One region of the Rhizobium sp. 268 genome, then DNA from elsewhere that is predicted to be linked to it. Evidence: riboswitches for the same ligand, from Rfam matches in the RefSeq annotation. Region 1 holds a riboswitch; each other region holds the start of a gene.
What was found. A riboswitch is a leader RNA that binds a small molecule or an ion and turns the genes downstream of it on or off. The one in region 1 is predicted to bind thiamine pyrophosphate.
Positions count from the first base shown of each region.

Region 1 (3,811 bases):
AGCATGCCCCCGGCAAAGCCGGATGCGCCAGCCCCGACTGTGTCGGCATGTTCAACGACACTGACCCGGAGACCGTGCCGGTAGAGCTGCCAGGCAACGGTGAGGCCGGCAACGCCGGCTCCCTTGACGAGAATGTGCATCGTCATTCTCCGGTTGGCGTTTTCGCCGCTTCGGCGATCGGGATGTAGAGATCGCCGCCATCGCGATACCTGGCGGCCATGGCTTCCAGCCCTTCTTTCTGGGCTTCGGCACGAATGTCGTGGGAAATTCGCATGGAACAGAATTTCGGGCCGCACATTGAGCAGAAATGCGCCACCTTATGGGCTTCCTTCGGCAGTGTCTCGTCATGCATCGAACGCGCCGTCTCCGGATCGAGCGAGAGGTTGAACTGGTCCTCCCAGCGGAACTCGAAACGAGCGCGCGACAGCGCGTCGTCACGCATCTGGGCCGCCGGATGCCCTTTGGCGAGATCGGCCGCATGTGCGGCGATCTTGTAGGTGATGACGCCCACCTTGACGTCGTTGCGATCCGGCAGGCCGAGATGCTCCTTAGGCGTCACGTAGCACAGCATGGCGGTGCCGAACCAGCCGATCATCGCAGCCCCGATGCCCGACGTGATATGGTCGTAGCCCGGCGCGATATCGGTGGTCAGCGGCCCGAGCGTATAGAACGGAGCCTCGCCGCAGACCGCGAGCTTCTTGTCCATGTTGGCCTTGATCTTATGCATCGGCACATGGCCGGGACCTTCGATCATCACCTGGCAATCCTTCGCCCAGGCGATCTTCGTCAGCTCCCCGAGGGTCTCCAGTTCCGCGAACTGAGCCGCATCATTGGCGTCGGCGATCGAACCGGGGCGAAGACCGTCGCCGAGCGAGAACGACACGTCATAGGCCTGGGCGATTTCGCAAATTTCCTCAAAGTGCTCGTAGAGAAAACTCTCCTTGTGGTGGTGCAGACACCACTTGGCCATTATCGAGCCGCCGCGGGAAACGATGCCGGTGACGCGGTTGACGGTGAGCGGGATATAGGCGAGCCGCAGGCCGGCATGGATGGTGAAGTAGTCGACACCCTGCTCGGCCTGCTCGATCAGCGTGTCGCGATAGACCTCCCAGCTCAGGTCCTCGGCAATGCCGTTCACCTTTTCGAGCGCCTGGTAGAGCGGGACGGTGCCGATCGGCACGGGCGAATTGCGGATGATCCAGTCGCGGATATTGTGAATGTTGCGGCCGGTCGACAGGTCCATGACCGTATCGGCGCCCCAGCGGATCGCCCAGACCATCTTCTCGACCTCCTCCGCCATCGACGAAGTGACGGCCGAATTGCCGATATTGGCATTGATCTTCACCAGGAAATTCCGGCCGATGATCATCGGTTCGGATTCGGGGTGGTTGATATTGGCGGGAATGATTGCCCGGCCTTCCGCGACTTCGCGACGAACGAATTCCGGCGTCACGAAATCCGGCACTTGGGCGCCAAAACTTTCGCCGTCGCGGACGAGAGGTTCCCTGGCCGCCTGCCGGCCGAGGTTCTCGCGGATGGCGACGAATTCCATCTCCGGCGTGATGATGCCGGCCCGCGCATAGGCGAGCTGGGTGACGGCGCGGCCGGGCTTTGCTTTCAGCGGAGTATTGTGAAGCGGGAACTCCGGCGTCAGCCACTCGCCTGTGGCAAAACCATTGTCTTCAGGTTTGATGATGCGGCCTTCGTAGAGTTCGACGTCACCGCGCGCTTTGATCCAGCTCTCCCGCAGACGCGGCAGGCCGACGTCGATGGCGACGATATGGGCCGCATCCGTATAGGGGCCGGAGGAATCGTAGACAGTAACCGGCGGTTCGCCCGAGGTTGGGTGAAGACTGATTTCCCGCATCGGCACGCAAATTTCGGGATGGACGTCCCCCCGAATGTAGATTTTCCTGGAAGCCGGCAAGGGGCCGGTGGTGACGGTTGGGGTGGCTGCGATATTCATGGTTTGAGGCTCCAAATATTGGAGACCCAGTCCTCAGCCGGAATGATGAAAAGACGCCGGCACGGATTCCACGCGTGAATCCACTGCCCTCGAAGCGCTTGCACCGTCCCTACGCCAGTATGAACTGGATCAGGTTCAACGGGTCACTGCGCGCGATATGCAGTATCTCAGCCCCTTGCCGGGACCCCCCTGGTGAATGCGAAAATGGGTAGTGGGTTGCCGAGGTACTGTCAAGCGATCTGCGGTGGCTTGGGATGCAGGTTACACTCAGGCGCGTGCCATTGTGACAGCTAGGTCACGGTCGCGAAGAACCGACGCGGAGCTGCACTGCTTGACACTAATCAGGATGACACGCGTGCACCCGCTCTCTTTCGAAATGAATTGGATGGCCGTCGCACAAGCTCTATCGAGAAAGCAACTGCGGAACTGGAAAGTCTAGCACATTGTCCGTGTAGCTTTCGACCACGGCGCTAAACGGCGTTCCGTCTCGAAGTTTAAGCACTGCACGATGTTCGAGCAGGAACGGCGGCAGGCTAGGGGAACTTGTCTCATGCGCTACTATGCCGTCCATGTCCCAGCCTTCGGACAGAGGGGACCAGAGCAACTTGGCAGACAAGTTTGTGCGAGTGAAATTGAGAGCCTGAACGGCTCTGCCAAACGCGATATCGCTGGTATCCAACGCCTGATTCATCTCTGCAGTTAGCTTTGCAGGTAAATACCAATTATCGGCCTCGGACAGAACGCGGTCGCCGCAGACCAAGCGGACGTGGCGATAAGCGATCAGCTCACCGGGTCCGACGGTCAGAAGTTCACGGATGTGCTCGTCGGCCGGCTTGTCTTGCCCGCGGACACGCTGTGCTACGATCTTGGAACCTTCCGGCGCGAGCTTGTGCGCCGCGCACCAGCGGTCAAGGGTCAACGTAGCACTGGCGTTGCTCAGGAGATTGGCATTCAAGGTCTGGAGGACCGCAAGCGCTTCCACTCGAGATGCCGGGCTGTTCAGCCAATGAGACCGTGTGGATGATTGTTGCGCAAAAGCAATCTGCGTGCCCAGTGCCATGCCGGCCGCTGCAAGTGCGGCAATGCGAATGCATTTCAAAGAGGGTAACATCACTGAAAATGAACTCCTTTTCTGCGGTGAATTTGATGGGAAAGCCGTGCGGTCAAGTTTTCTGATTTTGGCAGGCGAGCATATATGCATCCTGCAGCATTATTTGAACTGCGCGTTGCGTGTACCGGATAGGGGTAGGGTTCTCGATTGACTTCTTAATCTTTCGATGTCGTTGTTGGAGTCTGCAGCCGTTGGCGACTGCGTCGGCGATTTCAGCCTCGAATTTGGAAACAAGACTGAATCTTAAATCGGGAACGTGGCGACCCCTCCGAGTTCTATACACTCGTAACCCTCACCTACGGATTTTAGCGCCTTTGTCGTCCTCCTCGCTCTTTGCGAAATGTTCATGTCGCTGGATTGGATAAAATAGGTCGCAACCGTAAGCCCAATCCAAGAGCAATTGTTGAAGGATGGTTTTCTTCTTCGACGCAGAGTCCTTCTGCCGGTGGTCGACGGTCGCTGCCCGCAGGCGCGGGTCGGCAAGGTACTTGTCTGATTTCTTTTTGCGCTCCATGTCATCGTGCTCCTTGCGTAAACCTGCCCGCGATTATGTCGCCTGCAAGGGTTCAGCATTCATAGGAAAAAGGTTGTTCTGTTGTGATATCGTTAGCCGAGTTGCAGGACATTTGATGAGAGCGATAGATAAAGCAACGTACCTTTCAGAATATATTTTCCAGTATAACGCCTACTATCAAATATAGTATTTTATATTCGTGGCAAAACAGGAGCATATA
Region 1 is NZ_JAPPSO010000030.1:24,178-27,988, forward strand. It holds gene thiO (glycine oxidase ThiO) at 1-140, opposite strand, end outside; gene thiC (phosphomethylpyrimidine synthase ThiC) at 143-1,966, opposite strand; TPP riboswitch at 2,055-2,167, opposite strand; gene OS035_RS31695 (hypothetical protein) at 2,370-3,077, opposite strand; gene OS035_RS31700 (hypothetical protein) at 3,370-3,591, opposite strand.

Region 2 (3,811 bases), on a different contig from region 1:
AAGCAAGCTGGCTGCCGAACGCAAAAACGGCCCGGGGAGCCCGAGCCGTTTCGATTGAAAGGGGTGCGTCGATGATGGATGCTTATCCCGTCACTTTCCAAAGCGCATGAAAATGCTGCACCGGCCCGTGGCCGGAGCCGACGGTGAGGCTTCCGGCGGCGGCGACCGCGCCGGCGAGGTAATCCTTGGCGATGGCGACCGCCTCCGGCACCGAGGCGCCCTTGGCAAGCTCGGCCGCCAACGCGCTCGACAGCGTGCAGCCAGTGCCGTGGGTGTTCTTGGTCGGCACCCGCCGGGCTTCGAACCAGTGCAGGCCGTCGGCTGTGGCAAGCACGTCGGGGCTGTCGTCGCAGTCGAGATGGCCGCCCTTGACCAGCACGGCGGCCGGACCGAGCGCCCGCAGGCCTTCGGCCTGCGCCGCCATCTCGGCCCGGTTCGTCGCGACCGGCTGGTGCAGCAGGGCGGCGGCTTCAGGCAGGTTCGGGGTCAGCAGTGTGGCGAGCGGCAGCAACCGGCGGTTCAGCACGTCGACGGCTTCGGGCGCAAGCAGGGCGGCCCCGCCCTTGGCGATCATCACGGGATCGATGACGATGGGAATGCCGCGGCGGTCGGCCGGTGCTGCGGCCACAGCTGCGTCGAGTGCGGCGGCGACGGCCTCGGCGATGCCGGCATTGGCGATCATGCCGATCTTGACGGCATCGACGCGCACATCGGCAAAGACGGCATTGATCTGATCGGCGACGAATGGAGGCGGCACCAGATGCACGCCGCTGACGCCTTGCGTGTTCTGCGCCGTCAGCGCCGTCAGCACCGCCATGCCGTAGACGCCCCGGGCGGAAAAGGCCTTGAGGTCGGCCTGGATGCCGGCGCCGCCGGAGGGATCGGAGCCGGCGATGGAGAGGACGTTGCGGATCATGCGCGGGCCTTTCGAATTTCTGCGGCGATGCGGTGTGTGGCGGCTTCCGGATCCGGCGCGCCGCAAATGGCGGAGACGACGGCAAGCCCGCTTGCGCCTGCGGCAAAGACTTCGGCCACATGCTCCGCCTTGAGCCCGCCGATGGCAACCGAGGGCACCGGCGAGACCGCCACCAGTTTGGCAAGACCGTCAAAACCGATCGGCTGCTTGTGGTCGGCCTTGGTCGGCGTCGCAAACACCGGCCCGACGCCGGTATAGTCGACGAGATCGGGATCGACGGCAGCAGCAAGCGCCGCGGTTTCGACCGACAGGCCGAGGATCATGTCGGGACCGATCATCGCCCGCGCTGTCGCCGCATCCATATCCTCCTGGCCGATATGCAACCCGTCGGCGCCGATGGCGATCGCCGCCTCGACATCGTCGTTGACGACGAGGCGGGCGCCGGTGCCATCAAGCGCCTGTTTCAAGGCGCGTCCGGTCTCGATCATTGCGGCCGTGCCGGCATGTTTGTCGCGCAGCTGCACCATCGTCGCGCCGCCGGCAACGGCACGGCGCGCGGTCTCGACCATGCCGATCCCGGCGCAGAGATCGGGATCGAGAACGAGATAGAGCGAAAGGTCGAAACTCTTCATGCCGCCGATATCCTTGCCCTGGCATCGAGCGTTTCGGCATCGAGCGCGTTCAGCGCGTCGAGAAAGCGCCAGGCAAAGGAGCCGGGGCCGGCCGCACCGAGCGCTGCCTCCTCGCCGGCGATGGCGAAGGTTGAAAGGGCGGCGACCGTCGCGCCGAACAGATCCTCGGGCACGGTGGCGGCAAAGGCGCCGACGAGGCAGGTGAGCGAGCAGCCAAGCGCGGTGACCTGCGGCATCAAGGCCGATCCGCCTGTGATGCGCACCGCCCGCTCGCCGTCGGTGACGAAATCGACAGCGCCGGTGACAGCGACGACCGCCTGCTGGCGCTCGGCCAGCCATCGCGCCGAACCTTCGGCCTGTTCGACCGGATCGCGGCTGTCGACGCCCTGGCCGCGGCTCTCGCCGCCGGCAAGCGCGATGATCTCGGAAGCGTTGCCGCGGATGATCGTCGGCTTGAGCGCCAGCAGAGCAGCGACCGCATCGCGGCGGAAGGCCGTGGCATAATGGGCGACCGGATCGAGCACCCAGGGTTTGCCGGCCGAGGTCGCCGCCTTCGCCGCCGCCTGCATGCCGTCGATCCATTGCGTCGACAGCGTGCCGATATTGACGGTCAGCGCGCTCGCGAGGCCGGCGAACTCACCGGCTTCCTCAGCCGCATGCACCATGGCCGGCGAGGCGCCGGCGGCCAGGAGAACATTGGCGGCGACGTTCATCGCGACATAATTGGTGATGCACTGAACGAGCGGCGGCTTTTCGCGCATCGCCTTCAGCATGGCTCCTGGTGTGCTCCTGGTCTGCATGTGGCCCCTTTCAGGCGGGGGCGGGCACGGGGTCATTCGTGCGGCGGACCGCGACCCCGAGCGACTCCCTCCGCCGGCATTATCCGGTTCAGGTTCGAAGGGTGCTTCTCAGCCCGCCTGTCGACGAACGCCCCTGTCTCTCATCGCGCTCTTTTTCGCAGAGAACGGGGCGGATGTCATCTCGAAAATGACAGTGCTGCGACGGCGCGGCGCGTGAAGTCCGCTGCGGACACGCTATCATCCTCGACGGCCAGGCCCGGGCTTTACGGGGGCCGAGAGCTTGCCGCCGATTCGGGTCTTGATCAGGTTTTCCCGAATACGGCCCGCGGATTCCGTCCCAGGCTGCATTGGCCGCCGCCTTTTCACCATTCGGTTGTCCTTTCCCTTCCGAGAAGAACAGTCGCAGCAACCCGCGGGTGTGACGAATTTCTGAAATACATCTCAGTATTCGTGGGCGGCATCGGGGATAAAGCCGGCGCCTTGGAATGTGTTTCTTCAAAATGAGTGCGGCTCATCTTTCGCAGATTTTTCTGGATGTCTGACGATGCGGAATTATTCATCCTATCCGATTATACGCCTGATTTTCAATAAAAACGAGCAGGTGACCAGCTTCGCGTAAGTTGCGCATCGTCTCATGTCCCTCGCCAAGCGGTTTTATTCGAATTTCGGAATCTGTTGGCGTTTTCGTTGCGAATGGGGTCTCGGGCAAACTGAGCGTAATCTCCCAGAACGCGAAATAAATACCTAACGCAAACTTTACCGTGCTGACACGTTAAGGTTGACCAAATTGCGGATTGTAGCGATATGACTTCCAACCCAAATAAAATCTTCCTGAAGTTGCATTTTAAATGAAGAAATTTTTGAAAAGCGGCATGAAGAGGGTCCTTTGGACGATCGCCCCCATTCTGATATCGATCGCCTGCGCGAGCCCATCCTTTTCGCAATCTCCTGATGGTCAAGAACCGGAACAGGCGCCGGCGCAACCTGCGCCGGCGATAAAATCGCAAAAATTCGACGACTGGTATTATCGCTGCACGGGTTCGGCAGGCACCGAGGCCTGCGAAGTCGCACAGGTGGCGCAAGTCACCAAGGACGGCAAACCCGTCAATATCCTGACGCTGGCGATATCCGCGCCGCCGGCGCCTGCCGCGCCTTCCGACAAAGGCAAGGGCAAGGCGCGGCTGATGCTGACCGCCCTTCTGCCGCTCAATGTTTTCCTGCCCTCGGGCCTGTCTATCAAGGCCGACGGCAAGCCCGTCGCCAAGCTCGATTACCGCAATTGCAACCAGACCGGATGCTGGGCGCAGCTGGCGCTGGATACCAAGATGACTGCGGCGCTGAAGAAGGGCGCGGCGGCCGAGGGGCTGGTGCGGCTGATGAACGGCCAGGACGTCAATATCCGCTTCTCGCTGAAGGGGCTGAAGCCGGCCCTCGACGAGCTTCAGTCCGTCGCCGCGAAGTAA
Region 2 is NZ_JAPPSO010000005.1:400,287-404,097, forward strand. It holds gene thiD (bifunctional hydroxymethylpyrimidine kinase/phosphomethylpyrimidine kinase) at 83-916, opposite strand; gene thiE (thiamine phosphate synthase) at 913-1,548, opposite strand; gene thiM (hydroxyethylthiazole kinase) at 1,545-2,348, opposite strand; TPP riboswitch at 2,397-2,493, opposite strand; gene OS035_RS12840 (invasion associated locus B family protein) at 3,197-3,811, shown strand.
Region 2: it holds a riboswitch for thiamine pyrophosphate, as region 1 does, so the genes downstream of both, thiM (hydroxyethylthiazole kinase) here and thiC (phosphomethylpyrimidine synthase ThiC) in region 1, are expected to answer to the same signal.

Region 3 (3,811 bases), on a different contig from region 1:
AGAACAGACCGTGCCTGAAACGGGCGGCGAGCATGGGCTCCAGCGCGGCGATATCGTCCTCTTCAACCCATTGATAACCGGTCGTGCGGCTGGCAAATCGCTTCAGCTCGCCATGGTCGCGCGTCGAGGCAACGACCAGCGTGCCGTTGCGGACGACTTTGCCGGGCAGGATCGCTTCCCAGCGATCGGCGGCATCGAGGCCGCGCGTCAGCACTGCCTCATCGGCGCTTTCCCGCTCGCACCAGGGCGCCAGCATGCCGCCGGCGAGCCAGGACGCGGCATGGGCGAAATTCGGATGCGGGTCGAAGACCGTGACATCGGCACCGCGGGCATGCAGCTCGCGGGCGACGGTGAGGCCGGCGACGCCGGCGCCTTTGACAAGCACGCGCATGTCAGTCCGCCCCGTGCGCGGAGGTCTCGATCGGCATATAGAGATCGCCGCCCTCCCGGTATTTCGCGGCCATCGCGTCCAGCCCCTCCTTCTGCGCTTCAGCGCGGATGTCATGCGATATGCGCATCGAGCAGAATTTCGGGCCGCACATCGAACAGAAATGCGCCACCTTGTGGGCTTCCTTCGGAAGCGTCTCATCGTGGAAGGAGCGGGCCGTCTCCGGGTCGAGGGAGAGGTTGAACTGGTCTTCCCAGCGGAATTCGAAACGTGCCCGCGACAGCGCATCGTCGCGAAGGCGCGCCGCGGGATGGCCCTTGGCAAGGTCCGCCGCATGGGCGGCGATCTTATAGGCGATGACGCCGGTCTTGACGTCGCTGCGGTCGGGCAGGCCGAGATGCTCCTTCGGGGTGACGTAGCAGAGCATGGCCGTGCCGAACCAGCCGATCATCGCCGCGCCGATGCCGGAGGTGATGTGGTCGTAGCCGGGGGCGATATCGGTGGTCAGCGGCCCCAGCGTGTAGAAGGGCGCCTCGCCGCAGACGGCGAGTTGCTTGTCCATGTTTTCCTTGATCTTTTGCATCGGCACATGGCCGGGCCCCTCGATCATCACCTGGCAATCCCTGGCCCAGGCGATCTTCGTCAGTTCGCCGAGCGTTTCGAGTTCGGCAAATTGGGCCGCATCATTGGCATCGGCGATCGAGCCGGGGCGAAGGCCGTCGCCGAGCGAGAAGGAGACGTCATAGGCCCGGCAAATTTCGCAGATCTCCTCGAAATGCTCGTAGAGGAAGTTTTCGCGGTGATGATGCAGACACCACTTGGCCATGATCGAGCCACCACGCGAGACGATGCCGGTGACGCGGTTGACGGTGAGCGGAATGTAACGCAGCCGCACGCCGGCATGGATGGTGAAATAGTCAACGCCCTGTTCGGCCTGCTCGATCAGCGTATCGCGATAGATTTCCCAGCTAAGATCCTCGGCGATGCCGCCGACCTTCTCCAGCGCCTGATAAAGCGGCACCGTGCCGATCGGCAGCGGCGAATTGCGGATGATCCATTCGCGGATATTGTGGATGTTGCGCCCGGTCGACAGATCCATGACCGTATCGGCGCCCCAGCGGGCGGCCCAGACCATCTTCTCGACTTCTTCAGCCATCGACGAGGTGACGGCGGAGTTGCCGATATTGGCGTTGATCTTCACCAGAAAATTGCGGCCGATGATCATCGGTTCGCTTTCGGGGTGGTTGATGTTGGCGGGGATGATCGCCCGGCCGGCGGCGACTTCCCGGCGGACGAATTCCGGCGTCACATGATCGGGAATATCGGCGCCGAAGCTCTCGCCGTCACGCACCAGCACTTCAGCCTTGGCCTTGCGGCCGAGATTCTCGCGAATGGCGACGAACTCCATCTCCGGCGTAATGATGCCGGCCCGTGCGTAGGCGAGCTGGGTGACGGCTTTGCCGTCCTTGGCGCGCAGCGGCCGGCGCCGCCCCGGAAATTCCGGCGTCAGCCGGTCGCCGCTGACAAAGCCGTTGTCCTCGGGGCGGACATGGCGGCCGTCATAGGCTTCGACGTCGCCGCGGGCCAGCACCCAGTCGCGGCGCAGTGGAGACAGGCCCTGCTCGATGCGGATCTCCGCACCTTCGATCGTGTAGGGGCCGGAGGAATCATAGACGATGACAGGCGGCTCGCCGGCAGTCGGATGGACACTGATTTCGCGCATCGGCACGCGGATATCGCCATGAATATCTCCTGGAATATGGATCTTCCGCGATGCCGGCAGCGGGCCGGTGGTGACGGTCAGGGTGAGGTTCTTTGCGGCAATGGTCATGGTTTGAGGCTCCAAGTTGTAAGTTGGAGACCCAGTCAATCAGCCGGAATGATGGAAAGACACCGGCACGGATTCCACGCGTGAATCCAAAGCCTTCGAGCGCTTGCACCGTCCCTACGCCAGTATGAACTGGATCAGGTTCAACGGGTCACTGCGCCACAACAGGCAAAGCCTCATTGTCCAGCAGTATCTCAGCCCCTTGCGGGACCCCCCTGGTGAATACCGACAGTCGTAAAGCGCGGTCGCTGGTTGTGTCAAGCTTACAGCTTTGTCGTTTCCGTAGATCGTCCGGCTCGGAGCCTGTTGCGTTACGGATCGAACTGCGGCAAATGTCAATTCACTCAACGTCAGGTGGATTTATGTCGTTTCGGATTAAACGTCTTACGCTAGAACATCTCAATGACGCCGCCACTGTGCTGGTCAGCGCCTATTCGGGACCTCCGTGGAACGAGAATTGGTCGCTTGAAGCGGCGGCTGAAAATGTAAACACCGTGCTTGGAACGCCGAAATCCATTGCGCTTGCGGCCTTTGACGGAGGCAAGGTGCTGGGGATCGCGTTGGGCATACGACAGCGGCGCCATGCCGGTCCGGTCGTTTATCTTGACGAGTTGTCGGTGCTGCCTGAAGCCCAAGGTGCGGGAATAGGGACTGCGCTGCTATCAGCAGTTTTCGAAACAGCAAAGGCCGAGGGATGCAGCAGCGTCTGGTTGGTCTCACAGCGAGAAGGGGCGTTGTCGAAATTTTATCAGGGTTGCGGGTTCGCCCTCGGCAACAACCTTGGTCTCTACTCCAAATCGAGTGCGTAGCGGCCGCGTCTGCGGTGGCCAGCCATAGCCGAGGCCGAGCGGAAGAATTCGAGGTCCGTCAGCCCGATATTCACTTTGAACCTATCTCGGCGGCTTTTGAAGCGATACCGCTCAATCCGGTCGTAATGTCTTGCCGGATGCCGCATCGAAAAGATGAAGCTTTCCTGGCCGAGCAGCGATCGTCGCGACCTGCCCCGGTTTAAACTCGTGACGGTCGGACAGCACCGCGACAAGCTCGCCGGTCCCGTAGCGCAGGAAAACCATCGTCTCATGGCCGGTAGGTTCGGTGACGCTGACGGTCGTGTCGAGGCCGCTTGGGCTGAGCGACAGGTGCTCGGGCCGCACGCCGAGAAGCACGGCCTGCCCTTCGGACGCCTGCGGGTTAAAACCGAGCGCGATCTCGTCGCCGGTCTCGGTGACGAAGATCGCACCATCGGCCTTGTAGCGGCCTTTCAGCAGATTCATCGACGGTGAGCCGATAAAGGCCGCAACGAATGTATTGCGGGGACGATCGTAGAGTTCCAGCGGCGTGCCAATCTGTTCGACCTTGCCGCCCTGCATGACCACGATCTTGTCGGCCATGGTCATCGCTTCGACCTGATCGTGGGTGACATAGATCGTCGTGGTTCTCAATCGCTGGTGCAGTTCCTTGATCTCCTTGCGCATCTGCACGCGCAGCTTGGCGTCGAGGTTCGACAAGGGCTCGTCGAACAGGAAAACCTGCGGTGACCGGACAATGGCGCGTCCCATCGCCACGCGCTGGCGCTGGCCGCCCGAAAGCTGGCG
Region 3 is NZ_JAPPSO010000012.1:221,696-225,506, reverse strand. It holds gene thiO (glycine oxidase ThiO) at 1-391, opposite strand, end outside; gene thiC (phosphomethylpyrimidine synthase ThiC) at 393-2,219, opposite strand; TPP riboswitch at 2,313-2,443, opposite strand; gene OS035_RS23860 (GNAT family N-acetyltransferase) at 2,579-3,025, shown strand; gene OS035_RS23855 (ABC transporter ATP-binding protein) at 3,137-3,811, opposite strand, start outside.
Region 3: it holds a riboswitch for thiamine pyrophosphate, as region 1 does, so the genes downstream of both, thiC (phosphomethylpyrimidine synthase ThiC) here and thiC (phosphomethylpyrimidine synthase ThiC) in region 1, are expected to answer to the same signal.

Region 4 (3,811 bases), on a different contig from region 1:
TTCAGCAGATCGCTCGCTTCATGGGCTTTTCCGGCGAGTATGTGCAAGTCCTGGCCGGTCATCCCCGGCTCCGGTTTAGGCAACGGCATTCGATATCTCGGAAGGGAGGCGATTTGGTAGATCAGAACAATAGCATATTCGCACAAACGAATTGGTCAATAGTGATGAAATGCCAAAAAAGGTCCAAGTAAATCAGCAGATAAGCTGTCCGCCGTTGATCTCGATCACCTGGCCGGTAATGTATCCCGAGAGTAAGGGAGCCGCCAGGAACAGATAGGCGGGAGCGCAATCCTCTGCCGTGCCAAGCCGCTGCAGGGGGATGGATTTCCGGGTCTGCTCCAGCTTTTCTCTGGAGGAATAGCGCTCGTGGAAATCCGTCTCGATCGTTCCCGGCGAGACGCAGTTGACGCGGATGCCATCCGGGGCAAGCTCGCGGGCAAGCGCCTTGGAATAGGTCGCAACGAAGGCTTTCGAGGCCGAATAGATCGACGAGCCGGGGCTGCCACCGGTGAGCGCCGAGATCGAAACGGTGTTGACGACGGCAGCACCCTCGGCCGCCTTCAATGCCGGCAGCAATGCGCGCGTCAGCGCCACTACCGAGGTCTGGTTCAGCCGTATGACCGCTTCATATTCGGCATCGGTCAGCGTCGCAGCGGGAAAACGGCCGAGCATGGTGCCGGCATTGTTGACGAGCACATGCACCCTGTCGAAGAAAGCCAGAACATCGTCGGCAAATTGCACCGCACCGCCGGCGGCAGAGAAATCGGCATGCAGCAGCAGCGCCCGTCTTTCCGATTCAGCCGTCAGCAGGAAATCCGGCAGGTCCCGCCCCGGCTTGCGCCCGGTATGGACGATCACTTTCGCGCCGCAATCCAGAAACTGCCGAGCGACTTCGAGGCCGATGCCGCGGCCGGCGCCGGTGACGACGACATTACGATTTTCAAACAGTCTGGGATGAAACACGAAGCCGTCCTCCTCGGATGCGTCACCTGCCCTTAACATATGAGCACACCGACCGAAAGAAAGGCAGGCATCGATCTTTCCGGGGAGATCCAGGACTAAACAACGAGCTCGTTTTCGGTCTCCAGAAGCCGCGCACCCGGCCCTTCCCTGCCGAGCCGGTCACAGGGATTGCGCAACGGACAGCTTTCGATCGACAGGCAGCCGCAGCCGATGCAGCCGGTCAGGCGGTCGCGCAGCAGACTGAGCCGATTGATTCGTGCGTCGAGATCGTCCTTCCATCGCGCCGACAGCGTCTGCCAATCGGCGACGGTCGGCGTGCGCCCCTGCGGCAGGGACTGGAACGCCGCCTGGATTTCCGAAAGCGGAATGCCGACACGCTGTGCCACCTTGATGATGCCGAGGCGGCGAAGCACATCGCGCCCGTAGCGGCGCTGATTGCCGCGGGAGCGGATGCTCGAGATCAAACCCTTGGTCTCGTAAAAATGCAGCGCCGAGACGGCAAGGCCGCTGCGTTCCGCCACTTCGCCGACAGTCAGGAGCTTTCCGAGCGGCGCTGCCGAAATACCATCCATCGCCTCTTGACCTCAATATTGGTTGAGGTCTTATACCCTTTGCTTCTGCGATCGTAAAGCCCGATCGGGCGCTCCCGCTCTTACTCCGATAAGGGCGCTGGCACCCCTTACGCCGATATTGCCGCCAGAGGCAGCAAGCTGCGGTCCCGTTCCCGGCAGGTACGGGCCCACCGAGGAACACCCGAGCGGGATCCCGCTCGGGTGTTTCCCTCACAACAGAGCTTTTCCGACCGTGCGGACGGGTTCCCAAATTTGCGGTTGCGGGAAGAAAACACGGGTGATAGTTTCCGACGAAATAACAGGGGAGCTCCGTATTGCCGGGGCTGAGATATGAGGCGCTAGCCTCTGGACCCTTTAAAGCTGATCTGGGTAATGCCAGCGGAGCGAGGTTCAGATGTTCTCAGGCGCAGAAGTGTCACTTTATCCGATGTCCGGCAATGTCGTCGGCATCATTCGCGATGCCGTCAAAACGCTCGATCCCTATCGCGGCCGGCTAGGCATCGAGACCGAAATCAAACGCTGATGACATCGCCGCAACCATCGGGTTCGCACCTTTCCGCGCTCCGCGCCGCTCTCTATCGGGGGTTCCCCGCCTTGCTCGCGGGCTGCGCCTTTTTGGCGGCATGGGAACTCTATGTCGATCTTTCCGGCATCAAGCCTTCCATTCTGCCGGCGCCTTCGCGCATCGTTATCCAGGGCTGGCTGAACCGTGAGGCGCTGATATCAAACACCTGGCCGACGCTTGGTGCGACGCTCGGCGGTTTCGCGCTGTCGCTTGCCTTCGCCTTCACCTCTTCGATCCTCATGGATTTCATGCCATTCATGCGCCGGGCATTGCTGCCGATCTTCATCGCCAGCCAGACCCTGCCGCTGGTGGCGATTGCGCCGCTCGTCGTCTTATGGTTCGGTTTCGGCCTTTTGCCGAAGATCCTGCTGGTGGCGCTCGTCACCTTCTTTCCGCTGCTCGTCGCCCTGCTGCAAGGCTATGAATCGACCGACCGCGACATCGCCGAATTGCTGCATTCGATGAAGACGAGCCGCTGGCGCATTTTCCGCCTGGCACGGCTTCCCTCGGCGCTGCCCTATTTCTTCGCCGGCCTGAGGATCTCGATCACCTATGCCGTCGTCGGCGCGATCTTTGCCGAATATGCCGGCGCCGCAAGCGGCCTCGGCATCTATATCCTCAACGCCAAGAACAATTTCCGTCCCGATCTCGTGCTCGCCGCCGTCGTCGTCAGCGCCGTGCTGACCCTTTGCCTGTTCGGCCTAACACTCTTGATAGAGCGCCTCCTTATGCCCTGGCAGCCATCCGGGGAGCGGCGCCGATGAGCGACAAAATGGTCGAACTGCGCAATATCGCGAAATCTTTCGACGGCATGCAGGTACTGGGCGATATTTCGCTCGGCGTCGGGAACGGCGAGTTCGTTTCGATCGTCGGCCCGTCCGGCTCGGGAAAATCGACGGTGCTGCGATTGCTGACGCAGTCGCTTCGACCCGATTCCGGCTCGGTGCTTTTCAATGGCGCGCCGCTTGAGGAAGCGCCGCATTCCTTCGCCTTCATGCCGCAGCGTGATGCGCTGATGCCCTGGCGCCGGATCATCGACAATGCGGCCCTCGGCCTCGAGGTAAAAGGCAAGAGCCGCCGCGCGGCCCGCGCCGCTGTGGCGCCTTTGTTCGAGCGCTTCGGCCTTGCCGGCTTCGAACACCATTATCCGTCCGAACTATCGGGCGGCATGCGCCAGCGCGCCGCTCTGCTGCGCACCGTCGTCCAGACCCAGGACATGCTGCTGCTCGACGAGCCTTTCGGCGCGCTCGACGCGCTGACGCGCACGCAGATCCAGGAGTGGCTGCAGGGCATGTGGACCGAACACCGCTGGACGGCGCTGCTGATCACCCATGATGTCCGCGAGGCGGTGTTCCTCTCCGACCGCATCTATGTGCTTTCGGCCCGCCCGGCGCGCATCATTCGAGAATTCCGCGTTCCCCTGCCCCGCCCCAGAAGCCTTGCCGATCTCGGCTCGCCGGCGGCCCAGGCGATCGAAACCGAAATCCTGCAGACCCTGCTTCATCCGCTGGAACAGGATGATCTTAGGCCGGTCGGCCTAAAATCTGCATCCTGTTCTGAACTAAAGAGTTAGATCATGACGCCGAAAACCGCGCACACTTTCGGCACCATGCTCTAGAGACCTGAGGAGGTCATCATGCTGCTTCTCACCCGTCGCCAGACGATTTTCGCCGCCATCGCGGCAGGCCTTGTCGGCCGCCCGGCCTTCGCC
Region 4 is NZ_JAPPSO010000006.1:367,813-371,623, reverse strand. It holds gene OS035_RS14775 (ArsR/SmtB family transcription factor) at 1-89, opposite strand, end outside; gene OS035_RS14770 (SDR family NAD(P)-dependent oxidoreductase) at 193-963, opposite strand; gene soxR (redox-sensitive transcriptional activator SoxR) at 1,059-1,535, opposite strand; TPP riboswitch at 1,826-1,939, shown strand; partial or broken gene OS035_RS14760 (YkoF family thiamine/hydroxymethylpyrimidine-binding protein) at 1,930-2,046, shown strand; gene OS035_RS14755 (ABC transporter permease) at 2,058-2,864, shown strand; gene OS035_RS14750 (ABC transporter ATP-binding protein) at 2,861-3,673, shown strand; gene OS035_RS14745 (ABC transporter substrate-binding protein) at 3,737-3,811, shown strand, end outside.
Region 4: it holds a riboswitch for thiamine pyrophosphate, as region 1 does, so the genes downstream of both, OS035_RS14760 (YkoF family thiamine/hydroxymethylpyrimidine-binding protein) here and thiC (phosphomethylpyrimidine synthase ThiC) in region 1, are expected to answer to the same signal.